3 linked regions of the Terriglobus roseus genome follow. The protein of the gene in region 1 interacts with the protein of each later gene in a pairwise test. Links are inferred from orthologs where the notes say so. Each region holds a gene or a part of one and is shown in the gene's direction. Other genes may lie near its edges. The genes, in order: aceE, groL and nth.

Region 1 (10,596 bases):
CCAGGGGAAGATCCTTCGTGACGGTACCCCACTTCTGAATCTCGTTGGCCTTTTCGTGCCAGTGCGGTGTTACCAGATCCTTGGTATCGGCCTTCTTGATTGCGACTGCCATGATGCTTGCCTCTCCTTGATGGCTTGTTTTGGTTGGATGCCACAGCAGAAACAGGGGTCGCCTATTTTCAGCAGAAACACGAAGGGCGCGGTTCTAGCCGCGCCCTTCGTGCATGTATTGCAATCAAGCTACTTAATGCCTACATCCGGAACCACTGAGTATCCAGGACGCAGCAGGTGATCGTCGTTCTCACCCTTCTCCAGGTCGATACGGACCGGGATACGCTGTACGACCTTCACGTAGTTACCCGTGGCGTTTTCGGGCGGGAAGAGCGACAGGCGCGAGCCTGTTGCACCACCTACCTGAGTTACGCGGCCCTTGTACTTGCGTCCACCCAGGGCGTCCACCTTCACGGTAACTTCCTGGCCCACCTTCATGTGCTGGAGCTGGGTCTCCTTGAAGTTCGCAGTGATCCAGAGGTTATCCAGCGGGATGATCGTCAGCATGTTCTGGCCGGGCGAGATGTTCTGGCCCACCGAAACATTCTTCTTGTTGATGATACCGCCGATCGGCGCAACGATATGGCAGTAGCTGAGGTTCAACTTTGCCTGATCAACCTTTGCCTGTGCCGTCATGATGTCAGCATTGGCCGCTTCTGCACGAGCCTTCTGCACCACAACCTGCTTCGGACCGTTTTCACGTGCCTGCGCTGCGTCACTACGGGCAGAGTTCAGTTTGGATACTGTCTGAGCCACGGCAGCCTGCTGTGCAGTTACGTTCTGCTGCGCTTCCAGCAAGGCACCACTGGTAGCTGCCGCCTGCGCAACGGCCTGATCGAACTGCTGCTTGCTGATCACGTCCTTTTCGACGAGGGGCTTGTAGCGGTCCACATCAAGCTGTGCCTTCAGAGCATTTGCCTTTGCCTGATCGACGCGGGCCTGCGCTGCAGCAACGTTCTTCTGCGCCTGTGCCACAGAAGCTTCAGCCGTCGCAACGTCCGAACCCGAAGTCGCTACCTGCGTGCGCGTCTGGACATTGACAATGGGTACGTTGGAGTTGGCCTGAAGATAGCTCGCCTTGGCATTGGCAAGCTGCGCCTCTGCCTGTTCCAACGCTACCTGATAGTCGCGCGGATCAATCTCGGCGATGACATCGCCCTGCTTGATCTCCTGATTATCCGTGACATTGACCTTGATCACCTGACCTGAGACACGTGCGGATACCTGGTAGAGATCGCCATCCACCTGCGCATCGTCCGTGTCTTCCGTCAGAGTGGAGCGCCAGTAGAAGAAACCGGCCACTAGAACGAGAAGGAGGACAACCACGATGATGATGAACTTGCGGCGCGCCTTGGCCGGTGCCGTCTCAGACGGATCGGGTGCTGCTGCTGTGTTCTGCTGCTGTTGCTGCTGATCGGAATCTGCCACGATCACTTTCCTCCGAGTTGAAGAGCTTGTTTGTAATTCGTTCCGGCGTAGCCGACGGCGCGCGCCAATGAAAGCTTTGCAATGTTGTGCTGATACAGCGCGCTAATGTACTGGTTGTTCGCCTGTTCGGTCTGCGACTGCGCATCGGAGACGGCAAGGTTATCTGCCACACCAGCACGGAAGCGCTGCTGTGCTTCGCTAAGAGCTTCGTTCGCAAGGTCCACGTTGGACTTGGTGGCTTCCACCAGCTTTTCCGCCGCTTCAATGTCCAACAGCGCATCGCGAACATCCGCGTTGATCTGCTGCACCTGATCGGAATAGCGAGCCTGCGCGGTCTTCAGGTTGGCGTCCGCCACCTGAATGTCGCCCTGCGTACGTGCAATCTGCAAAACGGGAACAGAGACCTGTCCTGTTGCGGTGTAGGTGCCATGCGAGTGAGCGGGCGTCGTGCCCAGGTCACCGAAGTCGCCGTTAAAGTCAACGGTCGGGTAATATTCAGCCTTCGCCGCGGACTTCTGCGATTGCGCACCCTTCACACGCTCTGCGGATGCCTGTAGATCCTTGCGGTTCTTCTGTGCATCGGCAAACGCCTGTTCTGGCGTGGTGGGCGTTGCAGCCGAGAAAGGAGCCGCATCGGCAATGCGAAACTTCTGATCCAGCGGAAGGCCAATGGCGCGAGCCAGGCTCAGCTTGTCCTTCTCCAGATTGTTCTGCGTCTGGATAACCTGCTGATCGGCATTCTGATAGTCAACGCGTGCGCGCAGTACATCCAGCTTGGGGCTGGTGCCAGCGTCATGCGCTGCAGTAGCCTGATCGAGAGAGACTTTTGCATTCGCACGTTCCGCGACAGCTGCGTCGATGCGTGCCTGATCCGCAATGCAGAGAAGGTAAGCATTGCCGATGGTCAGCACCACCATGTTGCGTGCGTCTTCGGCGGTTAGCTTCGCGCCCTGAAAATTATGTTTCGCAGCAATGTACTTCTGAATGCTGCTCACATTCACCAGCGACTGCGAAAGGTACGCGCGGAAGTCAAAGACCTGGAAGGGACCAATAATCGGGTTCAGTCCCGGAAAGGTCAAACCATAGGCGGCAAGATTGACCTGCTCCACCGTGTAGGAAGCCGAGCCGGTGACAGTCGGTAGAAGAGCTTGCAATGCCTGCAGCTTCTGACCATTCACCGTCTGTGTCTGTGCACCTTGCAGGATCAGGCCCAGGTTCGTGCGAAAGCCGCGCTGGATTGCATCGTCCAGCGTCAGATCCAGCACACCATCGGTGGCCTTGCCATCGATGAGTGATCCCTTGAAGTCCTGTTGTGTTACCTGCGTGCTGCCGGCGGCCTGTGGGACAGAGCTGAAAATCTGCTCCGCGCCCTGAACGGTGGAAACTCCGCTAGCGGTGTGGTCGTTGGTGCCCGGCGCTGTGCTCGTTGCCTGGGCAACGGCTCCGAGCGGCAGCATCAGCGAGAGAACCGCCGCCGCGGACAGTGTCCAGCGCCGCGGGAGGCAGTGTAAGCCTGAGGCTCGATCGTGTTGCGTCATACGCTCCATTGCGACCCAAGCGGCTCGGTTCCTCGTCTCCACTGACTCGCCGGTCAGTGGTCGGGCGTCGGCCATGCTTCGGTTTCCTACTTCAGATGCACTCAACCCCATCTCCCGATGCAGAAAATGTTGCCTGCGTGCCACAAATTCTGTGCACATTCTTTTCTGCGCGATTCATCTTGGCGTTCTATCCTGTTGATTCGCGCGGTAGAACAGGACGCGGGCAGGGGGAACGGAAGAAGTGCGGCGCATTCGGACAGGAGTTGTGGGATTTGGACTGGCAGGACGTGTCTTTCACGCGCCCTTTGTAGACGCTATTCCTGAATTGGAACTGGCTTATATTGTGCAGCGTTCCGGCGACGAGGCACAGCGCGCCTTTCCGCAGGCTGAACAGCTGCGCAGCTACGAAGATCTGCTGCAGAGCGATGTGGAGCTGGTGGTGCTGGGAACACCCACCATTAGCCACTATTCCATGACGAAACAAGCCCTGCTGGCGGGTAAGAACGTGGTCTGCGACAAGCCCATGACCACCACCACCGCGCAGGCTGAGGAACTGGAGAAGATTGCCATTCAGAAGGGGCTCCTTCTGTTCCCGTTCCACAATCGGCGCTGGGATGGCGACTTCCAAACACTGCAGGGCATCATTCGCGATGGCCGCGTAGGCCGTGTCGTCATGCTGGAATCACGATTTGACCGCTATCGTCCTGAGCCGAAACCGAATGCCTGGCGTGAGGAAGAAACTGCGGGTGGCGGACAGCTTTATGACATTGGGCCGCACCTGATTGATCAGGCGCTGACGCTCTTTGGGCGTCCCTCCACGCTGACGGCGAATATTCGTTCCGACCGCAATGTGGGTAAGGTTCCGGACGGCTTTGATCTGACTCTGGTCTTCGACACTGGCCGGGAAGACCGCAAGATCACCGTGAAGCTGGGCACTAGCGTGTTGGCCGCCGATCCGGCGCCTCGTTACCGTCTAAACGGCACCGGTGGCACCTATGTGAAGAACGGGCTCGACCCGCAGGAACCGACGATTCTTAGCGGCCATCTGCCGCCACGGCAGGGAGCTGAAGAACTCTGGCTACAGGAGCCGGAGGATCGTTACGGCGTTCTGACCTACTGCCCGAACACACAGAAGCCGAACGAGCTGGAGAAGGAGATTATCCCCACGCTGCCGGGTGACTACCGCGGTTTCTATCAGAATGTGGCGGACTCGCTGCTGGGATTGGCGGCGCCGGAAGTCACAGCGCGTTGCGCTGTCCGAACGGCGCGCATGATCGATCTGGCGTACGAAAGTGCTCGCGTTGGAGCTACAGTCCGTGTCGATCATACCGGCTGGTAAATCAAAAGTATTTGTTTCAGGAAGAAGGTGTAAGTAGTTGCCATCATTGAGAAAAGAGCTGCCGCGCGGGTTTCGCTGGGCGGCTGTTAAGGCAGGTATAAAAGCTAGCGGCCGCACTGATGTTGCGGTGGCTGTGGCGGATCGCATGGCTTCAGCAGCGGTCATGTTTACTGACAATCAGGTGGTTGCCGCACCGGTAACGGTAGGCCGTAAACATATGGCCGCGACTCAGGGTTGTGTGAAGGCCGTGGTTGTGAACGCAGGCAATGCCAACTGCGCCACAGGAGCGCCGGGCATCGCGGTTTCAGAAGAAACCTGCCGCAAGGCTGCGGAGTTATTTGGATGCGCGGCAGAGGAGGTCATTCCTTCTTCGACTGGCATCATCGGTGTGCCTTTGCCGATAGAAAAGCTGACAAGTGCGCTGCCCCACGCGGCGGAGCGTCTTGCGCATAGCAATGCTGCTGCAGAGGCTTTTGCCACCGCGATCATGACCACCGACACCAAGATGAAGGTGTCGCAGGCAACGGTGGAAGCGGCGGAGACCTCTGTGCGCATCTTCGGATGCTGCAAGGGCGCAGGCATGATCGGGCCGCAACTTGGGCCACCGCACGCCACGATGTTGGTCTATTTGTTTACCGACATTGCGGCTGAACCAGCCGTTTTGCGTGAGCTGTTGCAGGGGCGAGTGGAAGCCAGCTTCAACTCCATCAGCGTGGACGGTGACACCTCCACCAACGACACGGTTCTGCTGCTGGCGAGTGGCGCCAGTGGTGTGAAGTGGAGCGATGCGCCGCGCAGTTTCCAAGACGATTTCTGTGATGCGCTGCAGCACGTCTGCAATGAGCTGGCGCACGCCATCATTGACGACGGAGAAGGTGTGACGCACGTCGTGACGTTGGAAATCAGCGGCACCGCGAACGATGCCGACGCGAAAACCATCGCCAAGTCCATTGCGCACTCGCCGCTCTGCAAGACGGCATGGTCCAGCGCCGATCCGAATTGGGGACGCATCATTGCCGCGGCAGGCTACGCCGGCGTGCCGTTCTCGCCGGAAGAGACGACGGTGACGATTGGTGGCGTGAAAGTATTTGACCGCGGTGTGCGTGCTGCTGGATATGACGAAGCTGTTGTCCACGAAAAGATGAAGCAGCGCGAATACACCATCGCCGTGAGCGTTGGCAGCGGGCCGGGCCGTTCGCGTTTCCTGACGTGCGACCTGACGGTGGAGTACGTGCATATCAACGCGGATTATTCGACCTAGGCGACCGATTCGTTTCGCTTATACCTTTTCCTCTTCGCACTTATAATGGCTGTGGTTGAAATGTGCGTGCTGAGTCGTTTCAGCACGCGCATCTTCTGTCACGTATCGACACAGAATCTGGAGCAGCGATGGCGACCAATGTAGCAGTGCCCCCGGCAAGCGCCCTGAACGACCGGCAGCAGGAAATTGCAGAGTGGATTGAAGCGTTTGACGAGATGATCGTCGCCGAAGGCGCAGAGCAGGGTGCGGAGCTGATGACGGCTCTGCGTCAGCGCGCACGCGAGGCAGGCGTTACCGCCGGCATTGAACTCACCACGCCGTACAAGAACACTATCCCCAAGCATGACGAGATTCCGTATCCCGGCGACCGCGATATGGAACGCCGCGTGGAATCGCTGATCCGCTGGAACGCCATGGCGATGGTTCACGGCCAGAACAAGAAGGACGCGGGCATTGGCGGCCACATCTCCACGTATTCGTCGGTAGCAACGCTGTTTGAAGTTGGTTTCAATCACTTCTTCCATGCGAAGTACACCGCTGCTGACGGCACGGAACAGCCCGGCGATTTCGTTTACTTCCAGGGCCACGCATCGCCCGGTGTCTATGCTCGCGCCTTCCTCGAAGGCCGCTTGAGCGAGCAGCATCTGCTTAACTTCCGCCACGAACTGCGCGATCACCCTGGTCTGTCGAGCTATCCGCATCCGTGGCTGATGAAGGATTTCTGGCAGTTCCCGACGGTATCCATGGGCATTGGCCCGCTGAACGCGATCTATCAGGCGCGCTTCATGAAGTATTTGGAGAACCGCAACCTGATTCCGCATACCGACCGTAAGGTGTGGGCATTTGTTGGAGATGGTGAGTCGGATGAAGTCGATACGCTCGGTGCGATTTCGTTGGCTACCCGCGAGAATCTCGACAACCTCATCTTTGTCGTCAACTGCAACCTGCAGCGCCTCGATGGTCCTGTCCGCGGCAACAAGCGCATCATCGATGAACTGGAAGGCCACTTCCGCGGTTGCGGTTGGAACGTCATCAAGTGCATCTGGGGTTCGGATTGGGATGCACTGTTTGAGCGCGACCATACCGGCCTGTTGCTGAAGCGTATGGAAGAGTGCGTCGACGGCGACTTCCAGGCGTACAAGGCCAAGGGCGGCGCGTATCTCCGCGAGCATTTCTTCGGCAAGTATCCGCAGTTGGTTGAGCTTGTGAAGGATTACACCGACGAGCAGCTTGCCAAGCTGCACCGCGGCGGCCACGATACGCAGAAGGTTTACAACGCCTACAAGCGTGCCGTGGAGCATAAGGGCGGACCGACGGTCATTCTTGCCAAGACGGTGAAGGGCTATGGCTTTGCATCCACCGAAGGCCGTAATGCGGCACATAACGAAAAGAAGCTGACCGACGAAGGCGTTCTCTCCTTCAAGCAGCGCTTCGATATTCCTGTTCCTGACGAGCAGGCTGCAGCAGGCAAGCCCTGGAAGCCCAGCGATGAGGCGCCGGAGCTGAAGTATCTGCAGGAGCACCGCGCCAAGCTCGGTGGTTATGTTCCTACGCGCGGATGGAAGCCCTTCAGCTTCACGAATCCTGGAGTTGACTTCTATAAGGAATGGCTTGGCGGATCGAAGGGCCGCGCTGTTTCCACCACGATGGTATTTGTTGCCATCCTGCGCGCTCTGATGAAGGACAAAAACATCGGTCGCCTGGTTGTTCCCATCGTTCCCGACGAAGGCCGTACCTTCGGCATGGAATCGGCTGTGAAGCAGGTAGGCATCTACGCCAGCGAAGGCCAGAAGTACACGCCGCACGATAGCGACATGCTGCTTTCGTACCGCGAAGAAAAAGACGGCCAGATTCTGGAAGAGGGCATTACGGAAGCAGGCTCCATGGCCAGCTTCACCGCTGCCGGAACAGCCTATGCGAACTACGGTGTGCCGTCGGTTCCGTTCTACATGTACTACTCGATGTTCGGCTTCCAGCGTATCGGCGACATGGCGTGGGCATTTGCGGATTCGCGCGGTAAGGGCTTCCTGATGGGCGGCACAGCTGGACGCACCACGATGCTGGGTGAAGGTCTGCAGCATCAGGACGGCCACTCGCATGTGATCAGCAGCACAATCCCCACCTGCGTCAGCTATGACCCGGCTTATGCCTACGAAATGGCTGTGATCCTGCAGGACGGTATGCAGCGCATGTACGTGAATGACGAGCAGATCTTCTACTACGTCACCATGTACAACGAGGACTACGTTCACCCGGAAATGCCGCAGGGCGACAACGTCCGCGAAGGCATTCTGAAGGGCCTGTATCGCTTCAAGTCAGCTCTGAAGGGCAAGGCAACGGTGCAGCTCTTCGGTTCGGGAACGATCCTGAATGAAGTGCTGAAGGCGCAGGAGATTCTCTCCAGCAAGTTCAACATTGAAGCGGATGTGTGGAGCGTACCGAGCTACACCGAGCTTCGTCGTGACGCGCTTGAGATCGAGCGTTGGAACCGCCTGCATCCGTTTGAAGCAGAGAAGACACCGTATCTGGTGGAAGCTCTTGGCGATGCGCCGGGACCGGTCATTGCAGCCAGCGATTGGATGAAGGTCATGCCGGATGCCTTGTCACCATGGCTTGGCAAGCGTCTGGTTACGCTGGGCACGGACGGCTTCGGACGCAGCGATAACCGCGAACATCTGCGCGAGTTCTTTGAAGTGGATGCGAAGGCGATTGTTGCTGCCACCATCTCCAAGCTGGTTCGCGATGGCGCGTTGAAGGCCAAGGATGCGAAGAAAGCGTTCGCAGAGATTGGCATCAACACGGAAGCGCCGGAACCCTCGAAGCAGTAGAGCTCTCAACTCCTCAAATAGGAAAAGCGCCTGTCATAACAGGCGCTTTTTCTTTTGGCGTCTATTGGATGGGGAACGATCAAAGCGTTTTGATAGGATTCATTTCGCCATGAACTCAGCCCGTCGCGACCTTCTGAAATTCTCGCCGCTTGCTCTTGCCGCCTTTGTGCCGTCCGTTGGTTCGGCCCAGGTAACGGGAGCATCCACGCCATCCACTCCTACGGTTTTCGATGTTCGCAATTACGGAGCAATGGGAACAGGAAAGCAGCTGGACACCAATGGCATTAACGCGGCGATTGAGGCCGCGAATAAGGCTGGTGGAGGCACGGTCGTTTTCCCGGCAGGAACGTATCTCACGTTCTCCATCCGACTGAAGAGCAATGTTCATCTTTACCTGTCGCAGGGCGCAGTGATTCTTGCAGCGGAATCTCCCAAGCCTGGTGAGACTACGGGACAGATGGGTGGCACGTATGACGCTGCAGAGCCACAGAATCCGGCGATTGAACCGTTCCAGGATTACGGCCACAACCACTGGCACAACTCGTTGATCTGGGGCGAGGGTATTGAGAATGTCTCCATCACCGGCCCTGGTTTGATTTATGGCAAGGGGCTGTCCTTCGGCGCAACACGCGCTGCTCGTGGCGATTATCCGATTTACAAAGCGGAGCAGGCGGGCGTGGGCAACAAGGCTATTGCGATGAAGAACTGCCGCAATGTCACCTTTCGCGAGTTTCGTCTGTTGAAGGGCGGCCACTTCGGGTTCCTGCTCACAGGCGTCGACAATCTGGTCATTGATGGTTTGCTGATCGACACCGATCGCGATGGCATCGACATCGATTGCTGTAAGAATGTGCACGTCTCCAACTGCACAGTGAATTCGCCGTGGGATGACGGCATCTGCCCGAAGTCGAGTTATGCGTTGGGCTACGCGCGCGCAACGGAGAACGTCACAATCACTGGCTGCACAGTGACTGGCGATTACATGCTGGGAACGGTGCTGGATGGCACCTACAAACACTTCGCGGCAGATGCTCCTCAGACCTATCGCACCGGACGCATCAAGTGTGGCACCGAATCCAACGGTGGGTTCAAGAACATCACCATCTCCAACTGTGTTTTTGACGGTTGCCATAGTCTTTGCCTTGAGAGCGAAGACGGCGCGTTGTGTGAAGACATTGCTATCTCCAACATCACCATGCGCGATCTGTTTGCCGGCCCACTCTTCTTCCGTTTGGGAGCACGTCTACGCGGGCCAAAGCCGGAGACAAAGCCAGGCACGCTGCAGCGCATTGTGGTGAACAACATCACCAGCTACAACTCAACGTCGAATCTGTGCAACATTCTCTCGGGGATTCCGGACTTTCCCATCCGCGATATGAAGATCAGCAACTTCTACATGCAGCATCAGGGCGGTGCTACCGCCGATAAGGCAAAGCTGGTTCCACCCGAAGAGATCGCAAAGTATCCCGATCCCGAGATGTTCGGCCCCATGCCTGCGCAGGGCTTCTTCCTGCGCCACGTCCACAACGTGGAACTGAGCCATGTAGAGATTGCGCCTGTGAAGGCAGATGCACGTCCGTCCTTTGTGTTGGAAGAGGTGAACAGGGCCGACTTCTTCGCGATTACCGCACCCACCACGCCCAGCGCCTTCGACTTCCGTCACGCTAAGGATGTGCGCGTGGGCTGGAGCAGAGCGGCGAAGGATGCGGTGTTTGCTGACGCTAGCGGCAAGACTCTGTAAAGAACAAAGGGTGTGCGAAACAGCTTCGCACACCCTTTAGTTTTGGGGAGTTTTCGTTTTAGCGGTCGCGGTCGGTTACGTAGCCGGGGACCCATTGCAATGCGCGTAACGCCTTGGCGGCTTCACTGTTCGCAGCAGGGAGATCGACGATGGACTGGCGAGCTGCTTCCGCATAAGCGCGGGCTGCATCCATTGCGTATTCCAGTGATCCGTGGTGCTTCAGGATTTCCAGAATCGTAGCGTGCTTCACGCGGCTGAAGTTGCGATCGGCCAACACGGTGCGGATGGCTTCGCGTTCGGCGCCTGTGCCACGTTCCAGCGCATGAATCACGGCGAGTGTAGCCTTGCCTTCACGCAGGTCGCTGGCGGCGGGCTTGCCGATGGTGGATTCTTCACCGGTGATATCGAGT
Region 2 (10,276 bases), 440 kb from region 1 along the record:
CCAGTCGTGACAAACCACTGGAGACGGTGGTGACGGTACGCGCTGCGGCTGAGTTATTCCATGTTCCCTACACGCACATGGTGAAGGTGGCATATCAGCTCGGCCTGGCAGGGCTGGTGGAAACCGCAAAGGGACGGGGTGGTGGCCTACGGTTGGGCCGCCGCCCCGAATCCTTGCGCATTGGCGAGATCGTACGCATCACCGAGCCAAAAGGTGGACTCATCGATTGCTGGACGCAACCGTGCCCATTGCGTGAAGACTGCCTGTTAAAGAGCGCACTGGATGAAGCGTACGAAGCGTTCTTTCGCGCGCTGGATCGATACAGCCTTGCGCAGATGGCGAAGACGCCATCGCTTCAAAAGCTGGTGCAGATCACTGGTTAATTTCGCGAACGAAGCGTTTATGCGTCGCGATACTGGCGACGTTTCAGTTCCTTCACGGCCTGCTCATGGCCTTGCTGCGCAGCTTTGCGAATCCAGTAACGCGATTGCACGTAGTCGTGCTCTACGCCTTCGCCAATGGCGTACAGATGGCCTAGCTGAAACTGCGCTTCTGCATTGTCCTGGTCGGCGGCTTTGCGATACCACGACGCGGCTTGCACATAATTCTGAGGCACGCCCTGGCCAAAGTAATACAGGTCTGCCAGCTTCTGCTGCGCCTCTGCAAAGTTCTGTGCGGCTGCAAGGCGGTACCAGTACGCAGCCTGCGTGTCGCTCTGTTCCGTGCCTTCACCTTTGCGATGCATTAGGCCAAGGTTGTACTGCGCCCACGCAAGTTTGCTGTACGCCGCACGCTGGCACCAGGTGAATGCCTCCGCAAAATCGTTCGCAGCGTAATAACGAAAACTTACGTTGGCCTGCGCATACGCATGGCCTTGCTCGGCTGCTTTGCGCTCCCAGTACGAAGCCTGTTCATCGTCTTTGGCAACACCTGCGCCTTCGTCGTAGAGCGTGCTTAGGATGTACTGAGATTCGGCGTGTCCCTGATCTGCAGCCAACTTGAATGATGCAGCAGCCGCAGCAAAATCGCCTGCGTTGTACTGCTCCAGTGCCTGCTTGTAATGCGGGTTTGACGCTGCACTGGCGGCGTCGCGGCGACCACGCGCAATCATGCCGGAACGTGCCGTATGCACTGACAAGCCTGACCCTGCGGGGACATGCTGCAGGCCGGATTGCGGATTATCTTCCATGAACGTTTATCTGCCGATCAATCAAATCAAAGCGACGTTGCGCTTCTGCAATCTGTTCGCGCACGCTGACGGCAAGTTCCGTCAACAGGTCGCGATGCTCAAGCGCAGCCCTCTCCGCATCGTGAAACATCATTGCAATCTCACTGCCCTGCAGCGTGTAGCGCTCCATCTCCAAGGAAGCAATGTCGCGCTTGGCGTGTTGCATCTGTCGCGAAATACGCAGCAACTCCGCAGCAGTGGTTTCACCCGCGACAACCGCATTAATTTCAAGATGATCGTCGAGCATGCGCTGCAGCATTTCTGTATCGCCGCGTCGGTACGCCTGATTCGCACGCGCCATCAGCAGCGTGAAGTACTGCTGCTCCGCATCGTCACGTGCAAAGTCCGGGTGAATGCGCTTGGCTACTTCACGAAAGAGTGTTTTCAGGCTTGTGGGTGGATCAAACTCTTCTGCTTCGCGAGCCTCGCCGAATGCGGCGTCGTGGCTTTCCTGCGCGCGCTGCTTCGCCTCTTCTGCACGTTGCTTCGCTGCATCAGATCCATAGAGCGAAGCCTCGTGTTCCGTGATGCGTGCTTCCAATTCATCCAGCTCGGCGTATAGCACGCCCACCTGCCGCAGATAACGGCCTTCAAAAGCCTTCAGCTGCGCGCGAAACTGCGCAAGCTCCGCCTCCAACTCCGCAAGTTGCGTACGCACAGCAGCAAGCTGTTCGCGTCGTTCTGCAAGCGAAATAGCATCCGGAGAGGGTTTGAGAACAATTTCAGAGGACATGAGCAGTTCAGCTTCCAGTGTATCGAAGCGGAGGCTCAGGCAAGCCCAAGGCCGCCATCCACAGCCAGTATCTGTCCGGTGATGAACTGCGGCGCCGACGCAAAGAACAATACGGCCTTCACTACATCGGCTGGTGAACCATCACGCTGCATCGGTGTCTTCGATGCCATGCGCTCCGGCTCATCAGGAAACCGAATCATGCCTGGCGCGATCGCATTCACGCTGACTTCAGGAGCCCAGGCCTTCGCCATGGTCTGCGTCAGCATGTGCAGCGCGGCCTTGCTGGAACAGTAGTGACCATGCGTGATCCACGGACGGATACCGCCGAGCGAACCGATGTTGAGGATTCTTCCCTGGCTGCTGCGAAGATGCGGAAGCGCTGCCCGAGCCATTAGGAACGGCCCACGCGTGTTTGTTGCAAAGACTCGATCCCATTGCTCCGGCGTCAGGTCTTCCAGCTTTGCTGATTCAAACATTCCCGCGTTGTTGATGAGCAAATCGATGCCGCCTAGAAAGCCAGCGGCTTCTTCCACGGCACGGCTCACTTGTTCAGGGACCGTCACATCGCTCTGCACCGCTGCGTAGCGTCCACCCAGTGGCTTTATGGCCTGTAGCAGTTCTGTTGCTTCTTCGTCAGAGTGGCGAGTGGTGACAACAACGTCAGCTCCGGCATTCGCCAATGCCAAGGCAAAGGCGCGACCAAGCCTCCGTACACCGCCTGTAATCACGACGCGGCGCCCACGGAGGCTCTCGTGCGAAGAAGTCATGCTTAGTTGGTTTGCGGCGGAGCTGGGGTGCCATCTGCAACCGGTGCAGAGTTACCCGTCTTTGTGGGCTGCTTCGACGCGGGAGCAGCCGTTGTTCCGGGCTGGATGGTAGCATCGCCATCCGCAGGCTTGTTCTTGGGCAGCGCAGGCAGTTTGATCACCGGCTCGCTGGCCGACAACGGCTTTGACGCTGCCGTAGGTGCCGTACCAGTGCGGATTGGCTCCTGCACACCGACATTGCGCTTTAGATTGCCCTTACCTTCGTTCTCGTCGTAGGCAGATACCTGCGACGACGGCCGCTTCATACGGACGGTCAACTGCTTCGAGGCAGCATCCAGCTTGAGGTTCCCTGCATAGGTCTCAAAGCCATTTGCGATTACCTGAACCTGCACATCCGATCCCGTCGGGATGATGTCGATGAAGGCCTTGCCGTCAGGCCCGGACTTTACTTCCAGGTTGCCCTCGTCAATGCCGTCCTTGGTCGGGTGGAAGACGACGCCAGCGTTCTCAATCACCTTGCCGTTGAAGTCGCGCACTACGAGGATTTCGAGATGACTGGTCTCCGGCGGCGCCTTGTACTTACGTCCGTGGCGCTCATTTTGAGCGGAAAGCAGCGGTGCGGCAGAGAGCAGCAGGGTGGCAACGACGGGGAGCGCACGACGGGACAACATGCCCTGCATTCTATCGTTTCGAGGTACATTCTGTCGCGGTAGCCGTGGCGTGTTCTGACGCTGCCACTGTCGCAGATTCGGACGTGAGTGCCTTTCACTCACATTTCATCGATTAGCACTTGACGCGGGTGACTGCCAGTTCGTACATTAGCAATCGGAATGATGGAGTGCTAACACTGCCATCGACCACCACCCAAGGAGAACGAAACACCATGGCATCGACTTTCACACCGCTGCATGACCGCATTCTGGTGCGCCGCCTGGAAGAGGGCGAGACGCTTCGCGGCGGCATCATCATCCCCGACTCCGCTAAGGAAAAGCCCCAGCAGGGTACCGTCGTCAGCGTTGGCAAGGGCAAGAGCAACGATGAAGGCAAGGTCTTCCCGCTGGACGTTAAGGCTGGCGACACGGTTCTCTTCGGCAAGTACTCCGGCACTGAAATCAAGCTGGACGGCGAAGACTTCCTGATCATGCGTGAAGAAGAAGTCCTCGGAATCCTCAAGTAGTCATTGCATGCTGCGGATGCGCTTTGCGCCTTCGTTGACTGGAATGAATACTTCAGCTTCCCTTCTGCTCAAACGGCAGTGACAGATTTTGAATTAACTCGCGCAATGAGCGCGAATGCAAAGGAAGAAAGACAATGGCAAAGGTAATTCTGCACGGTGAAGATTCCCGTCAGGCTATTCTGCGCGGCGTGAACACGCTCGCAGACGCCGTCAAGGTCACCCTCGGTCCCAAGGGCCGCAACGTTGTTATCGAGAAGAAGTTCGGTTCCCCGACGATCACCAAGGACGGCGTCACCGTCGCCAAGGAAATCGAGATCAAGGACCCGATCGAAAACGTGGGCGCACAGCTTGTGAAGGAAGTTGCTTCCAAGACCAGCGACGTTGCTGGCGACGGCACCACCACCGCTACTGTTCTGGCTCAGGCGATCTACCGCGAAGGCGTGAAGACCGTTGCTGCTGGCGCAAACCCGACCGCTCTGAAGCGCGGTATCGATAAGGCTGTTGAGGCCATCGTGGGCAAGCGCGACGAGAACGGCATCGTCACTGGCGGCGCTCTGTCGAAGCTGTCGAAGCCGGTTTCCGGTGACATGATTGCTCAGGTGGGCACCATCTCTGCAAACTCTGATTCGCAGATCGGCACCATCATTGCCGAAGCGATGAAGAAGGTTGGCAAGGACGGCGTTATCACCGTTGAAGAAGCGAAGAGCATGGAGACCCAGCTCGACGTTGTGGAAGGTATGCAGTTTGATCGCGGCTACCTCTCGCCCTACTTTGTGACCGATGCAGAGCGTATGGAAGCTTCGTTCGACGATCCATACATCCTCATCTACGAGAAGAAGGTTTCCGCGATGAAGGACATCCTGCCCCTCCTGGAGCAGGTGGCCCGCACCGGCAAGGCCCTCATCATCATTGCTGAGGACGTTGACGGCGAAGCGCTGGCAACCCTCGTGGTCAACAAGCTGCGTGGCACGCTGAACGTTGCTGCTGTAAAGGCTCCTGGCTTCGGCGATCGCCGCAAGGCCATGCTGGGCGACATCGCGATCCTGACCGGCGGCAAGGCCATCACGGAAGACCTCGGCATCAAGCTGGAGTCCGTGAAGCTTGAGGACCTGGGCACCGCGAAGCGCGTCTCCATCGACAAGGACAACACCACCATCATCGACGGCGCCGGCAAGGAAGCCGACATCGACGGTCGCGTGCGTGAGATCCGCAGCCAGGTTGAGAAGACCACCTCCGATTACGATCGCGAGAAGCTGCAGGAACGCCTCGCCAAGCTGGTTGGCGGCGTTGCTGTCATCAAGGTCGGTGCTGCTACCGAGACCGAGATGAAGGAAAAGAAGGCACGCGTAGAAGACGCAATGCACGCAACCCGTGCAGCCGTTGAAGAAGGCATCGTCCCGGGCGGTGGTGTGGCTCTGGTTCGCTGCGCTGCTGACGTTGATGCTCTCATCAAGACCCTCGAAGGCGACGAGAAGATCGGTGCATCGATCATCCGCCGCGCTATCGAAGAGCCGCTGCGCCAGATCGTTGGCAACGCTGGTGAAGAGGGTGCAGTGGTTGTGGGCAAGATCCTGGAGTCGAAGGACAACCAGGGTTACAACGCAGCGACCGGCCAGTTCGAAGACCTGGTTGCCGCTGGCGTCATCGACCCCACCAAGGTAACCCGTACCGCTCTGCAGAACGCAGCCAGCATCTCCGGCCTGCTGCTCACCACGGAAGCTCTCATCGCAGAGATTCCGGAGAAGGCAGCACCGGCAGGCGGCGGCCACTCGCATGGCGGCGGCATGGACGGCATGTACTAAACCTCAAGCACGACCAATAGAAAAGCCCCGGAGCAATCCGGGGCTTTCTTATTGCTTACTTCATACAAAGCTTCTAGCGAAGCACAGCACCCGCTGTTGCTTCCGTCCCCTGCGCGAGGCGTTGCACGTACAGCTTGGTTCCCTTCGCTCCATCGACTTTGAGTTGTTCCAACTTGCGTGTTCCCGTCTGGAACGATAGCAGCCAGCTCTCATTCAGGTTCTTTTCAAACTGCTTGAGGTACGGGCTGATGCTCGGCGGATTCAGGCTTCCCTGATTGAAGGTGTTTGCACCGGTGCTATCGGCCAGATCGCCCAGGTAGCTTTGTCCACTGAAGCTGGCGAAGCCGGGATGATTGTCAAAGCGACCGTAGTAGATGGAATACACCGGCACGCCTGCGCGCTGCGCATCCACAATTGCCGCCTGCACGTATGGGCTATATTGGTTGTTCGGAGTGGGAGCACCGTTGTACAGATCAATACCGTTCGTGATCATTAACACCGCACGCGGTCCTGTCTTATCTCCCGGCCAATTCTTGATCAGATCCTGCAGGCAGAAATATGGGCTGGCACTGATGCCCGCACCACCCATGGATAAACGCAACTGCTTCTCGACCACTTCAGGGTCAGAGGTAAAACCTCCGTTGCCAAATACAGCGCGGCCATTCTGCATATAAGCAACGCCCACGGCGACATGCTCCGCCGCAAGATCGGCCGCAAACTGGCGGATCTCACCTATCTGGTTGCCAAAGCTTCCGCGCAGACCGTCGTCGATCAGGATGGCTACCTGCACAGGTTTTGCGCTGTGGTTGGAGATCAATGGTTCCAGCCGCTGCACGGGTATCTTCTTGCCGGCGAACTGAACGCGGAGATCGGCCGGTTGCAGAATCGAGGGCTGCCCTTTTGTTTCGGCGCGCAACACCACGCGAACGTTGTACGGACCCTCCTGTGCATGAGAAGGTAGCGCAGCAAAAACCAGCGCCAAAGCAGTACTTGCAAAACGAAGACGTGCCAACATGAAATTCCTCCGGCCCAAATCATAAAGGCCCACGCTGATGAGACGCTCAGCGTGGGCCTTTTGCTTCAGTAATGGCGCATGTTCAACACATAACGCGATTGATTACTCGTGCGGGATACGCACCTTCAAACCGACACGGAAGGTAAACGGCAACGATGGATAACCAATCGGACCCATGTGCTGGTTGTTCAGCAGGTTGTCTAACTGCGAAAACAACGCAACGGACGGACGCACCTGATACGTGAAGTTCGCATCCAGCTTGGTAAATCCGGGATCGAGATTACGGTTGGGCAGCAGCATGGAGTTATCGAACGACGAGTTGGAATAAGCGTCGATAAACGTGGAATCATCTGCTCGTGAAGCGACAGCGGCCTTCACTGCTGCAGACCACTTCGTCGTGGTGTATTGGGCCATGAAGAATCCCGTCTGCGGCGGACGACGGAAGGGACGCTGCCCCACCAGCGGCGAATACTGCCCGATGGGAATACCTGGATAGTTCGGGTTGATCGTCGTTGAACCACCTAACGCCGCCAGTGCATCGCTGGAGAACGATTGCTTCACCAGTGAATCCTGGTACGTATATCCGGCACGCAGGAACAGGTGATGCAGCACCTGGTATTCGAGCGATGCCTCCACGCCTGTAGACCGCGTATCAAGGGAATTCAGATAGAAGCTTCCCAACGCCACGGGTAGGTTCTGATGGAAATAAGCGTTGTAGAGCGTTACAGGAACGCCCTCAGTCCCCCGTCCATAGGTCGAGTGGAAGTAAGTCAAATGCAGAATGGCACTGTCAGAGTAGATATTCTGATCGAGTCCACCTTCATAGACGCGGCTGCGCTGCGCACCAATCGGACTTACATGGAAGTTCGCAATATCTGCGGTATCTCCAATTCCAATCAGCTTCTGGAACAGCGAAGAAAGCTGCGCACTCAAGCTTGGTTCCTGCACACCTTTCGCAAACTGGACGCGTAGATGTGTTCCATGGAACCATCCGCGTGCCGGGCGAAACAGGTAGTACGAAAGCCCAATCTGCGGCTGTCCTTCCGTTCCATACAGTGAGTTGCGTTGGATCGCTCCGCCCACGGTATAGAAGATCCGATGCCACGCTTCACCATTGAACGCGAGGGTGTAATCGTAATTGCTGCGCCCCACCTGGTCGTTTTCGCCATACAACGGATAGCGATATGCTCCACGCTCATCCTGGAAGCGGAAACCTCCCACCAAAGATAGGTGACGATTGAAGCTGTAGCTGGTGTGATAGTCAAGACCGTCGCGGTTGTTCACCATCTCGTAGTAAGTGGGAAACGGATCGTATCCAACGATGACCTGGCCAGTAGCCTTTGTTCCGTTGGCGCCACGGATCGTTACGGTGTTGCCAAAGTATTCGCCATAGCCATCCGGCGTTCCCACAGCGGCGAAGTAACGAGACTGCTCACGCTTGCGCGCGCCAATGTAGCGGAAGGTGTTGTGCCAACCATTGCCGCGTGTGTCGTCCAACACGCCACTCATGTAGGTGTCCTGATCGCCCTGTTTGCCGTTCTGCGCAAGCCCCTGGAAGTCCCATGCACCGGGAATTCCAGTAGCGCTGACAGCATTGCGAACGGTTCCGCGAATGCTTGTTTTTGCGGTAAAGCTGTAGCCCAGGTTCGCCGCGGAAGTTGCCACGTGATAACGGTCATTCGGCAGCGCATTGGAACTATCAAAGCGCGAGAAAGCACCGAAGTAATCGGCCTTGCCATAAGTACCGGACAGCGTGCCTTCATTGCGCCACGTGTGCAGATTGCCTGCATCACCGGAGTACGTCAGCACGGGCTTCAGCGTGGTTCCATGCGGCGTTTCAAAACGCACCACACCAGCACGCGCGTCCGTTCCATACAGGATGCTGTCGGGGCCACGATGCGTCTCGATTGAAGCGACTGCGGTCGAAGATACGGTGCCGTAATCGAATACTCCACCCACATCGTTTGCTGGCACGTCGTCAATCAGGATCTTGTTTGCGTCAGAGTTTGCACCACGTACAAACATCGATGTCACACCGCCGTACTGGCCGGTCTGCACCATCGCAACACCGGGTTGCAGGCGAAGTTCACTCACAACATCGGCACGAGTACTCAGAGCCTGCTGATCGATCAATGACACGCTTGCGCTGGTCTGCTGTACAGGAGTGGGTTCGCCTGTCGCTGTGACGGTGATGTCCTGTTTGATGGGGCTGATCGTGAGTTGCAGAGTCTTCTGCACCACATCTAGCGGGCGTCCGTAAAATGAATCACTCACCTGCGGAGAAAACGTGGGCGCATCCGCAATCAGCAGAAAACGACCATCTTCCGTTGAACGAATTTCAAAGGAACCATCTGGCAATGTGACCGTGGAGGCCACGACCTGCGTTCCCTTGACCAGGCGGACATGCGCGGTGGAGACAGGACGCCCCAGCGGATCGCGGACCATGCCGCGGACTACAACTGCGTGGGCAACCGATGCGGTGAGAGCGCACACGGCAACTGCACATAACTGCGCTGCTGCGCGTCGCTTTTGAGCGATGCGATACATATCAGAATTCTCCTCTGCTTCCCCCGCGGGAGCATGGCTTACAACCAGCAGCGGAATCGGTCTCCTGACTTACGCGCATCGCACAAAGTCTTCGTATCCTGCACATGCTGTCTTCCCACTTACGCAGTGATAGCTGTGTCACGAAAAGAATGTGTCTTCGAAACATGGTCGAAGATGCGCGCTTACAGTTGCGGGGCAGTGGCGGATTCTCACCGCGCTTCCCAATGCATTCCGCTGCGCTTGTGTTGAACAAAGCAATCCTCTTCAGAATTGCACTCAAAACGTGTATTGCCAGTGTACAGCGTAAATGCCTTGTTTTATGCGGTTTCTAAAAGCATCTCCGCAGCAACATCAACAGCAATCTCACCGGCACACGCGCATTGTTCTTGGCTTACATCATGATGGGTAACAAAACGAACCGTATTTGCATTGATAGCGCTGGCCAACACGCCACGCTCCTTCAGCGAAGCCACATAGGCGGGCGCATCAAATTCCGTGCGGAAGATAACGATGTTTGTCTCCACTTCCGCAGGATCAACGGAGATACCGTCCACATCCGCAATCTTCTGCGCCAGCAGCTTCGCATTGGCATGATCGTCATCCAGCCGCTTCGACATCACATCCAGTGCAATTAATCCAGCCGCTGCCAGCACGCCTGCCTGACGCATACCGCCGCCCAGCGCCTTGCGAATACGCCGTGCTTTGTCGATGTTCTTGCGGGAACTGACAAGCAGTGATCCAACGGGCGCGCATAGTCCCTTCGACAGGCAGAAGTTCACGGAGTCATAGCCTGCAGTCAGTGTGGCGACATCCGTTTTCAACGCGGTGGAGGCATTGAAAACGCGCGCACCATCCAGATGAATTGGCAATCCGCGACCATGCGCACCATCGCGAAGCTCGCGCATCACTGCCAGCGGCGTAACTGATCCGCCAGCCATGTTGTGTGTGTTCTCCACCCAAATCAGCCCAGTCTGAGCCTTGTAATACAAACCCGTTGTGGCAAGCGC
Region 3 (10,365 bases), 250 kb from region 1 along the record:
ATCGATTTCGCGAGTGTGGACATGGTGTTGTTTGTCGAATCGATGGTGATGGTGGTTGCTGTTCCACTGCCCACCTGAATACTCAGGGAACCGTTCAGTGTTGCGCCTGGCGCCACCGCGCTGGAATGCTGCTGGCTTGTCGTTGCCAGTTGCGAAACCGTCAACGTATGTGTTCCTGCAGCGGAGAGCGAAGTCGCATCTGTCAGTGAAACCACGCTGCTGTCACTGGTCGCTCCTTCTTTCTGAGCAAAGGCACCGTCAAAAGACGTAAGCGTCGCCAGCGCACTTGAGAGCGACGACATGTCCGTCCCCAATGTGCTCAAAACCGTGTCCTGCGACTGCAAAGTGGTTGTGCGCGTGGCCCATGCGGTCTCGGGTGTGCGCATGTTCGTCATGATGCTATTCACCGTGCTGGTTACATCAAAACCATCACCACTGGTGGCCGATCCGAAATTGATCCCGACAACGGACACGCGGAACCCTCCTGACACAAACCCTTCGCACGCTAAGGGCCAAGCAGAGCACAGCCATTCTTAGTCGTGCATAAGAATGGCGCGGACAGCAGGTACACCGTCCGCGCCATCTGCCTTCCTACGATTACTGCAGCAGCTTCGTGACTTCCTGCTGCACGCTGTTGGCCTGCGCCAGAGCGCTGATACCGGTCTGCGACAGCACCTGGTACTTCGACAGATTGGAAGCAGCCTGACCATAATCGGTGGCGCGGATGTTGTCCTCGGCCGCAGTCAGGTTGGTCTGTTCGTTGCTCGCAACGGACTGTGCAGAGGCAAGCTGGTTGATGTTCGCGCCGATGGTGCCACGCTGGAAGGCCACGTCACCGATGGCCGTCGTAAGTGCAGTCAACACGTTCTTTGCGGAGCTTGCCGTCAGCGCGCTCACGGTGGAAGCGGTAAAGTCCACACCTGCACCCGAACCGCTGGCAGGAGTCGTGTCACTCAGAGTCGTGCCTGTTGTGGCAAGATCGCTCGATGCGGCCGTTGGGCCGGAGATTGTCAACGCTCCCGTGGTGGAATTATAGGCAGCGGTAATACCAGCACCTTGATAGGTGGTGTCAGCGTTGATCTGCGTTGCAAGTGCAGACATCGATGTACCTGCCGCGATGGTAATGCTGTGGGAGCTACCCGTACCGACAGCAAGTGCCAGGGTTCCCGATACCGTGTCTGTTGTAGCGCCGAGCGTCAGCGTCGTCGTCGAAGCCGCGGATGAAGAGGATGCGGTTGGTGCAGTCAGTGAAACAGCTGCAGAGGTGCTCGTGGCTGCGGATGTTCCCACGCTGCTGGTGGACAGAGTGCCCACGGTGTCGCTATAGGTCGCCGAGCCCGCTGTGGTGCCATCCGACACGAAGAAGTTGCGTGCCGTTCCTGAGAACACGGAGGTTCCGTTAAAGTTCGTGGTGGTGCCGATGTTGTTAATCTGCGTCAGAATATTCTGATATTCCTGGTTTGCAGACGATACCTGCGACGAGCTCAACGTACCGTTAGCCGCCTGCGTTGCCAGTGTGACAGCGCGGTTCAGCAACGAGGTCACCTGCGAGAGTGCTCCATCTGCTGTCTGCAATAGACCAGTAGCGTCGCTTGCATTGCGGCTTGACTTCGCCAGCGCAGTTTCATTTGCGGCAAGACCATCTGCAACAGCAAGGCCTGCAGCGTCGTCCGCACCGCTGTTGATGCGCGAACCTGACGACAACTGTTGCAGCGTCTTGGACAGGTTGTTCTGGGTTGCGCTCAGGTTGTTCTGAGCGTAGATGGCCGAGATGTTATTTAGTACACCGAGGGACATGTGCGTTTCTCCTGATTCAGCGAGACTGTGAAGTGAATTCCTGACGCCGGTTCCCCTGGCGCTCACAACACTCATCGGCCCTTCCGCGCATCCCATGAGAAAAAACTTCGCCGGTTTCAGGTTGCGACGTTACAGTTGCTGACTTCCGTGCATGACGGAACGATGACTCATCCATTTCTTCATTCTGCCGATACAAAGAGCGAATTCAGAAGGACGTCATGATTGAACTCACGCGCCTTAACGGCCACACCTTTGTTGTGAACAGCGACCTCATCAAACTGGCCGAATCCATACCAGACACCACACTCACGCTTGTCACTGGTGAAAAGATCGTCGTGCTGGAAACCTGCGCTGACGTACTCACCCGCACGCTTCACTATCGCGCCAGCGTATTGCGCCACGCATGGCCTTCTGCCGATGCAGCGATGACCGCACACCATGCACTGCACACTGCACAACATAACTCCTAACTTTTTCGGAGACGGAGAAAAACAATGGATATCGCAAGCGTCGGCGGCATTGTCATAGCCCTCGTTGCCATCCTCGGCGCCATGATCATGGAAGGCGGCAACCTGGGTCAGATCACGCAGCTCACGGCTGCTATGATCGTGCTCGGCGGCACCATCGGTGCATGCGCTGTGCAGTTCCCGCTGAATGTTCTCATCGCCTCCGCAAAAGGCATTGTCCGCGTTTTTCTGCACAAAGGTACGGATGAAGATGCGGTGTTGAAACAGATCGTGGAATTTGCAAACAAGGCGCGTAAGAGCGGCATCGTCTCTTTGGACGCCGATCTTGCAACCGTCAAAGACCCGTTCTTAAAACAGGGACTCATGCTTGCTGTGGATGGCACAGAATCCAGTGAGGTCCGCAAGATCATGCAACTTGAGATCGATAACAAGAGCGAGATGGAAGAGAAGATTTCCGCTGTGCTGGAATCAGCAGGCGCGTTTGCACCTACCGTCGGAATTATCGGCGCTGTGCTTGGGCTCATTCAAGTCATGCAGCATCTCGACAACATTGACGAAGTAGGCAAAGGCATCGCTGTCGCTTTTGTCGCCACAATCTACGGTGTGTCTCTCGCAAACCTCTTCTGCCTACCGGCTGCGGGTAAATTGAAGATCCGCCACAAAGAGCACTTGATGATGCAGGAGATGATGCTCGAAGGTGTCATCAGCATCCTGGAAGGCCTGAATCCACGCATGATTGAAACCAAGTTGAGGACCTACCTGGCGCATGGCCATGCAGAGGCAGCCTGACCATGAGCAAGAAGAAAAAGCACGCCGAACATGTCAATCACGAACGATGGCTCGTCTCCTGGGCGGATCTTCTTACGCTGCTCTTCGCCTTCTTTGTTGTCATGTTTGCATCCAGTGCGAGCGACAAGAAAAAGGCAGCAAGGATGGCTGCAGCGATGCAGACCGCGTTTCAACAAACCGGTGTCTTCGATGCTCATGCAAAGACACCGCCACTCGCACCGGGGGCAGGCACCAGTGATGGCGCCCCTATGCCGCTCGAGATGCCCTTGGAAACCCCAACCGTGGAGGGCAGCAAAAGCGATGGCAAGCGTGATGACGTGCGAAGCGAAATGGCCAAGGCACTCGCAGTCGCGGTGCAGCAACACGTGGTTACGATCCGTAGCAATGACGAGGGAACAACGCTATCACTCGACAGCGCAGGCTTCTTCGATTCGGGGAGCGCGGAAGTAAAACCTTCAGCGCTGGCAATCCTCACAAAGATCGCGAAGGCTCTTCCAACTTGCCCAACGCGCATTGAAGGCCATACCGATAATCAGCCCATACACACAGTCCAGTTCCGCTCCAATTGGGAACTCTCCACTGCTCGCGCAGCATCCATCGCACAAGTGCTGATGATGAGCAGCATCAATTCGCCAGCGAATTTCTCTCTCGCTGGTTACGGCGAATTTCATCCCATCGCAGGCAACAATACGGCTGAAGGACGCGCCGCCAATCGCCGCGTGGACATCGTCCTGCTGCGTACCAAAGCAACGATCCCCGTCACCAGCAACAATCACAATGCAACAGAAAAGCCTCGCAGCATCTCTGCCAGCGAGGCTCCTCCACTACCGTTTGCGATGAAGACGATCTCGTCACGTGAAGCGCCTTCACGATGACTCGCTCTACAAAGTTGCTTAAACCTCTACGGGCGCGTTGCGATTCTTCAGGTGCGTCCAGACAAACCACACGATCGCAACAAGGATAACTAGAATGATGGCCGCATCTGCCTTATGCAGGATCTGTTTCAGTGTGCTGTGCGGATCATTCCAGCTTGCGCCTGCCTTCATGCCCACATACGCCAGCGCAAAGCACCACGGCCAGGAACCGATGAATGTGTAGATATGGAAGCGAAGTTGCGGCATGCGCGCGATGCCTGCTGGCAACGCAATAAACGTACGCACAACTGGCAGTAGTCGACCAACCAGCACTGTGATCTCGCCGTACTTCTGGAAGTAGTGATCCACACGATCCAGATCTTTGTGGCTCATCAACACGTAACGGCCAAACCGCTCTACCAGCGGACGACCGCCATGCGCGCCAATCCAATACGCAATCACCGAACCAAGATTGCAGCCGATTGCGCCAGCCGTCGCTGCCAGATAGAGATTCATCTTGCCCAGGCTCACCACGTATCCGGCAAACGGCATTATGATTTCGCTCGGGAGCGGAATGCAGGCGGACTCAATCGCCATCAGCAGCGCCACGCCGGGATATCCAATCGTAGCGATCAGGTGAGTGACGTAGGGCAGCAGGAAGTCAATGATCTTTTCGGTCATGTCGGCTTTCTTTCAATGGCTCGCGAGTTTGGGGAAACTTCGCTGAGTATACCCGGCTGATATTCTTAAGGTATGGCAGAAACGAACGCGCCCGAAACAACCGCCGCCCACACCGTCACTCCCGTCGCCGGACCGCCGGCCGGTTACGGATCGCAGCCCTCGGGCCGTCCGCAGCACACACATGGCGGCGGAGCACCCGTAAAACGCCAGATTGTCGCTTTCTCCTTCTACCGTATCCTCCCGGAATGGAAGCGTCTTCCTGCCGCTGAAAAGGACGCACACAAGGCTGCCTTCATCGCCGTGATTGAAAAGTGGCAGAAGCCTGGTGAGTTCCTCACCATGACCTACTCCACCGTAGGCACGCGTGGCGATGTGGACATGCTCGTCTGGTCCATCTGCTACTCCGTGGAAGAGATGAACCGGATGCGCAGCGAACTGCTCGCGACACCGCTCGGTGGTTACATCGAAATCCCGCACCACTTCCTCTCCATGACGAAGCGTTCGCAGTACCAGATCGATCGCGAGGATGAGAGCGAAGCAGAAAGCCGTGGCGCGATTCGCCCCGGTGGTCACAAATACATCTTTGTCTATCCCTTCTGGAAGACGCGCCCGTGGTACATGCTTTCTATGGAAGAGCGCCGTCGCCTGATGGACGAACACATCCGCGTCGGCCTTGCTTATCCGCGCGTGAAGCTCAACACGACTTACTCCTTCGGCATCGACGATCAGGAGTTCGTGGTGGCTTTCGAAACCAACTTCCCAGAAGACTTCGTCGACCTCGTACAGCAGCTCCGCGAAACCGAAGCCAGCATGTACACACTGAAGGACTTCCCCATCTTCTCCTGCGTCCGCATGACGCCAGAAGCGATGCTCGATAGCATCGGCTAAATCAGGACATCGCGTCAAAACCGCAAGCCCCATTCGTGAATCCATCACGAGTGGGGCTTGTCATTTCAACGAACAGTTCAACCGGCTACAATCCCCAACATGACAAAGGCCGCCAAGAAGACCCCGGCAAAGAAGTCCGCAGCCAAAGCCGTTGCCGCGCGCAAGATCGCAGCAAGCGAACCTGTCTCTACGAAAAAGGCTCTCGGCAAGACGAAGAATCCGCTCGCACCCGAGCGCGTCCACGCGATCATTGACGCGCTGGACCGCACTTATCCCAACGCGACATGTGCTCTGAACCATCACAACGCGTGGGAGCTTCTTGTTGCCACCATTCTCTCGGCGCAATGCACAGATGTACGTGTGAACATGGTCACGCCAGCACTCTTCCATGCTTATCCCACGCCGCGCGACATGGCACAGGCCACGCCGGAAGCCATCCAGCCCATCATCGCTTCCCTGTCCTTCTTCCGCATGAAGGCGAAGTCTCTTGTGGGTGCAGCCAAGATGGTCACGGAACAATTTGGCGGTAACGTCCCGCAAACAATGGACGAGATGTTGCGCATCCCCGGCGCTGCGCGCAAGACCAGCAACGTTGTGCTGGGCACTTGGTTCGGTATCCCTACTGGCGTTGTCGTAGACACGCATGTTCTGCGCTTGTCCCGTCGCCTGGAACTCACCACCAACGACGACGCGGTCAAAGTCGAACGCGACCTGATGCAGATCATCCCGCAGGATCACTGGATCAGCTTCTCGCATGAACTGATCTACCACGGCCGCCAGATCTGCGAAGCCCGTAAACCAAAGTGCGTTGACTGCTCTTTAGAGACTCTCTGCAACTCCAGCGACAAGACCTGGGCTTCCCACTAGCCAAAGAAAAAGCCCTCCTACTCGGAGGGCTTTTCGTACTTCAGTTGCTTAGAGGTGATCCACCGGTTCGGGATCAGGCAGTCCCAGCTGCACGCGGCTGTTCTTGCGCGAGTAAGTGAAGTACACCACCATACCGATCACCAGCCATCCGATCAGACGAACCCAGTTCCAGATGCCCAGTTTGTACATCATGTAGCCGTTGAACAACACACCGAGCACCGGCACTACCGGAATCGGCCATACCAACGGCGCACGGAACGGACGCTCACGATCCGGATCGGTCTTGCGCAGCACCATGATCGCAATGCACACGATCACGAACGCCAGCAACGTTCCAATGTTCACCATCTTGCCGATATCGTCGATTGGCGTAACGGAACCCACAATCGCAGCCAGCACGCCAGCCAGAATCGTCGCCTTCCACGGTGTGCGGAACTTCGGATGGATCGAGCCAAAGAACTTGTTCGGCAGCAGACCATCCTTCGCCATCGCATACAGCACACGCGACTGTCCCAGCAGCATGACAAGCATGACGCTTGTAAGGCCAGCCAATGCGCCAATCGTAATGATGTTCGCAGCCCATGCCAGGTTATGCGACAGGAACGCGCTTACGACCGGTGCTTCAATGTTGATGTCGGGCCAGTAAACCATACCCGTCAGTACGGCCGCGACGCCGATGTAAAGCACAGTGCAGATAATCAGCGAAAGGATGATGCCGATAGGCAGATCACGCTGCGGGTTCTTGGCTTCCTGTGCTGTCGTCGACACAGCATCAAAGCCGATATAGCTGAAGAAGATCAGTCCGGCTGCAGTACCAATGCCGCCTACGCCCATGGGTGCAAAAGTGTGCCAGTCACCACCCCAGTTTGAGTGGCTGATGTAATGCGATCCCAGGCCGATGACGAACAGCACTACCGCGACCTTCATCACAACGATGCCCGCGTTGAACTTCGCCGACTCCTGAATTCCCACCACCAAAATCGCAGTAATGATCAGCGCGATAATGAACGCCGGCAGGTTGAATCCAATCTCCATGCCGAACAGATGAGGCGCATTCAACAAAGTATGTGCCTGTTCCGTCAATGCGGCCGGAGCCGCCAGCTTCAGAGCCTCAAGCGCATCCGAAAACGCCTTCGTTCCTGCAATCAATTCTGGATGCTGCGCATGCAACATTGCACGTGCCACCTGGTCAGTCGCGGTACGCAGACCTGTCCAGTGGTCATACGCCAGCCACAAGGGAAACTTGATGCCGAAGATGTTCAGGAATTCGATGAAGTGATTCGACCATCCACCTGACACCGTCGAGGCACCCATCGCATATTCCAGCGTCAGGTCCCAGCCGATGATCCACGCGAAAATCTCGCCCAGCGTTGCATACGCATAGGTGTAGGCAGAACCCGCCAGCGGAATCATTGCAGCGAACTCCGCATAGCAGAGACCCGCAAACACACAGCCCAGGCCGCTCAGTACATAGGACAGGATCAAGGCCGGTCCCGCATTGTGCGCGCCGATGCCCGCAAGCACAAAGATGCCCGCGCCGATGACCGCGCCAACACCCAGCGAAGTCAAAGCAAACGGTCCAAGCGACCGTTGCAGTGTGTGGGCGCCCTCTTCGCGTGCCTCCGCGAGCAGGACATCCATGGTTTTACGGGCAAAAAGATTCGCCATCAGTCGGGTTACCTCTAGAACAAAATCAAACTACGCGGCAGCAGACGCAGAGCGTCCCCGCCAAAGGAAATACACCGGGAGTCCCAGCAGCACCAGGATCAGCCCCGGCCAGGTGTATTGCGGCTTATATCGCAAGAGTACAACACAGATGAAGCTTGCCATTACGATGTACAACCCCGGCAACACGGGATATCCAATGGCTCGGTACGGGCGCTCCGCGTCGGGACGCGTTTTGCGTAACCGGAACAGCGCCACAATCGTCAGGATGTAAAACACCAGCACTGCAAAGATCACATAATCCAGCAGTTGCCCGTACGACCCCGACAGACAGAGCAGACAGGTCCACGCCCATTGGACCCAAAGGCTTACCACCGGAGCTTTTGACTTGGGTGAAAGCTTTCCAGCCGCCTTAAAAAACAGACCGTCCTGGCTCATCGTGTAATAAACACGAGCGCCGCTCAACAGCATGCCGTTTGCGCAGCCAAAGGTGCTGATCATGACCGCCAACGCCATGATCCGCGCGCCATACCCGGCAAATGCCTGCTCCATCACCGCCGTGGCCACACGATCTTCGCTGGCAAACTGGATGCCCCGTTGCAGAATTGTTCCGCCGTCAGCCATACCGTGGAGCGGAAGCACCGCCAGGTAGATGAAGTTCACTGCGATATACAGCAACAGAACCACACCCGTGCCAATCGCCAGACTCAACGGCAGATTCCGCTTCGGATTCGTTATCTCGCCTGCGGTAAAGGTGACGTTATTCCATGCGTCGGATGAGAACAGCGAGCCGACCTGCACCACAGCAATCACGGTCAGAAACCCAACCATCGCTGTCGGGCCGCCGACTCCCACCTGCACTGGGTGCAGTGTGTGGACACCTGCCCCGGCCCAGAAGCTTCCATTGGCAAAGTTCGCAGCAATCGCCGTGGCATTCTTCGCCATCAGGCCAAGCCCAACCACCAGCAACAACGCGAAAATCTTGGCACTGGTGAAGATGTTCTGAATGAGTGCGCCGAGCTTCACACCGAAGCTGTTCAGGAGAGTCAGCAAGGTCAGAATGATGATGGCGGCAAAGTTTGCGGTTGAGAGCCCCACCTCCATGTTGCCCAGCACCATCGGCCCCACGGGCCATGCCGGAACATGCGCGATATGCCAGATCCAGTGGCTTGCCGAGACGCTTGGCACGAACACACCTAAAAACTTGCCGAAAGCCACGGCCACTGCGGCAATGGTGCCGCACTGAATTACCAGGAACAGCGTCCAGCCGTACAGAAAGCCCCACATGGGCCCCAGGCCTTCGCGCAGATACACATACTGACCGCCCGCCTTCGGCATCATGGCAGCCAGTTCGCCGTAGCTCAGCGCACCGATCAGGGTCATCGCAGCCGTTACCAGCCACGCCGCGATCAATAACGCGGGGGATTGCACTCCCCGCGCCATCTCAGCGGGAACAATGAAAATGCCACTGCCTACCATCGAACCCATCACGATGGCAGTCGCAGAGAACAATCCGAGGCCCTTGACGAACTCTGTCGTCTGGGTCGGTTCAGGTGAGGAGACAATATTGGACACGGTGTTGCTCTGTTGTAACAGAGCGGGTCATCATCCGCCACCCAAACGTCCCCAGACCGGTCCCGTCCCACATGGACACACGCATCTGGCCAGTTTTCCGGCTACGCTTTCTTCTCTTCATGGCCGCCAAACTGAAACCGCATGGCGGATAGCAACTTATCAGCGAAGACGCTGCCTTCGCGGGAGGTGAACCGGGCGTAGAGGGCCGTGGTAAGGATGTCTGCAGGAACACCCTCGTCAATAGCAGCGATAGACGTCCAACGCCCCTCACCGGAATCTGAGACCCTTCCGCCAAACTCCGTAAGTTCCGGCGATGCGGCCAGCGCGGTAGCCGTCAGATCCAAGAGCCATGATGAGACGACACTGCCACGACGCCAGACCTCTGCAATCTCCGGCAATGCAAAGTCGTATTGATACAGCTCGGGGTTTCGCATCGGAGTGGTTTCAGCGTCGGTTGAATCGACCGTTTTGCCTGCGTTTGCGTGCTTCAGGATGTTCAGGCCTTCGGCATACGCGCCCATGATCCCGTATTCGATCCCGTTATGAACCATCTTGACGAAGTGGCCCGCACCCGAAGGTCCGCAGTGCAGGTAGCCATCTTCCGCGGTGCTGGCGGGGAGCCTTTCTCGACCCGGCGTGCGATCTACGCTGCCACGTCCCGGAGCGAGGGATTTGAAGATGGGATCCAGTGTTTTCACGGATGCCTCGTCGCCACCGATCATCAGGCAATACCCACGTTCGAGGCCGAAGACACCTCCGCTCGTTCCAACATCGATCCACTT

What was found.
Region 2: the proteins of aceE (region 1) and groL interact in binary tests that used the Escherichia coli proteins (3 or more experiments, as listed by UniProt). The link is inferred for Terriglobus roseus from one-to-one orthologs.
Region 3: the proteins of aceE (region 1) and nth interact in binary tests that used the Escherichia coli proteins (3 or more experiments, as listed by UniProt). The link is inferred for Terriglobus roseus from one-to-one orthologs.

Annotation. Positions count from the first base shown.
Region 1 is NZ_LT629690.1:2,232,292-2,242,887, reverse strand. The notes cover bases 5,418-8,645. They hold aceE (pyruvate dehydrogenase (acetyl-transferring), homodimeric type), read left to right. Parts: upstream 5,418-5,745; coding sequence 5,746-8,445; downstream 8,446-8,645. Other genes in these bases: BLT38_RS09440 (glycoside hydrolase family 28 protein), read left to right, coding at 8,555-8,645; argJ (bifunctional glutamate N-acetyltransferase/amino-acid acetyltransferase ArgJ), read left to right, coding at 5,418-5,617. Also shown: BLT38_RS09470 (Dps family protein), read right to left, coding at 1-112; BLT38_RS09465 (HlyD family secretion protein), read right to left, coding at 241-1,479; BLT38_RS09460 (TolC family protein), read right to left, coding at 1,482-3,092; BLT38_RS09455 (Gfo/Idh/MocA family oxidoreductase), read left to right, coding at 3,259-4,356; more of argJ, read left to right, coding at 4,394-5,417; more of BLT38_RS09440, read left to right, coding at 8,646-10,186; BLT38_RS09435 (polyprenyl synthetase family protein), read right to left, coding at 10,245-10,596. UniProt on the Escherichia coli protein: Component of the pyruvate dehydrogenase (PDH) complex, that catalyzes the overall conversion of pyruvate to acetyl-CoA and CO(2).
Region 2 is NZ_LT629690.1:1,786,412-1,796,687, reverse strand. The notes cover bases 3,466-6,373. They hold groL (chaperonin GroEL), read left to right. Parts: upstream 3,466-4,039; coding sequence 4,040-5,707; downstream 5,708-6,373. Other genes in these bases: BLT38_RS07625 (hypothetical protein), read right to left, coding at 5,781-6,373; BLT38_RS07635 (co-chaperone GroES), read left to right, coding at 3,612-3,905. Outside these bases: BLT38_RS07660 (Rrf2 family transcriptional regulator), read left to right, coding at 1-383; BLT38_RS07655 (tetratricopeptide repeat protein), read right to left, coding at 401-1,189; BLT38_RS07650 (hypothetical protein), read right to left, coding at 1,179-1,961; BLT38_RS07645 (SDR family NAD(P)-dependent oxidoreductase), read right to left, coding at 1,997-2,728; BLT38_RS07640 (hypothetical protein), read right to left, coding at 2,731-3,399; more of BLT38_RS07625, read right to left, coding at 6,374-6,722; BLT38_RS07620 (TonB-dependent receptor), read right to left, coding at 6,825-9,269; BLT38_RS07615 (threonine aldolase family protein), read right to left, coding at 9,587-10,276.
Region 3 is NZ_LT629690.1:2,483,947-2,494,311, forward strand. The notes cover bases 4,463-7,459. They hold nth (endonuclease III), read left to right. Parts: upstream 4,463-5,575; coding sequence 5,576-6,343; downstream 6,344-7,459. Other genes in these bases: BLT38_RS10470 (DedA family protein), read right to left, coding at 4,463-4,588; BLT38_RS10475 (chlorite dismutase family protein), read left to right, coding at 4,661-5,476; BLT38_RS10485 (amino acid permease), read right to left, coding at 6,392-7,459. Also shown: flagellar filament capping protein FliD, read right to left, coding at 1-473; BLT38_RS10450 (flagellin), read right to left, coding at 598-1,797; BLT38_RS10455 (flagellar FlbD family protein), read left to right, coding at 2,016-2,267; BLT38_RS10460 (flagellar motor protein), read left to right, coding at 2,292-3,053; BLT38_RS10465 (flagellar motor protein MotB), read left to right, coding at 3,056-3,928; more of BLT38_RS10470, read right to left, coding at 3,947-4,462; more of BLT38_RS10485, read right to left, coding at 7,460-8,011; BLT38_RS10490 (APC family permease), read right to left, coding at 8,042-9,583; gnd (phosphogluconate dehydrogenase (NAD(+)-dependent, decarboxylating)), read right to left, coding at 9,685-10,365. UniProt on the Escherichia coli protein: DNA repair enzyme that has both DNA N-glycosylase activity and AP-lyase activity. The DNA N-glycosylase activity releases various damaged pyrimidines from DNA by cleaving the N-glycosidic bond, leaving an AP (apurinic/apyrimidinic) site.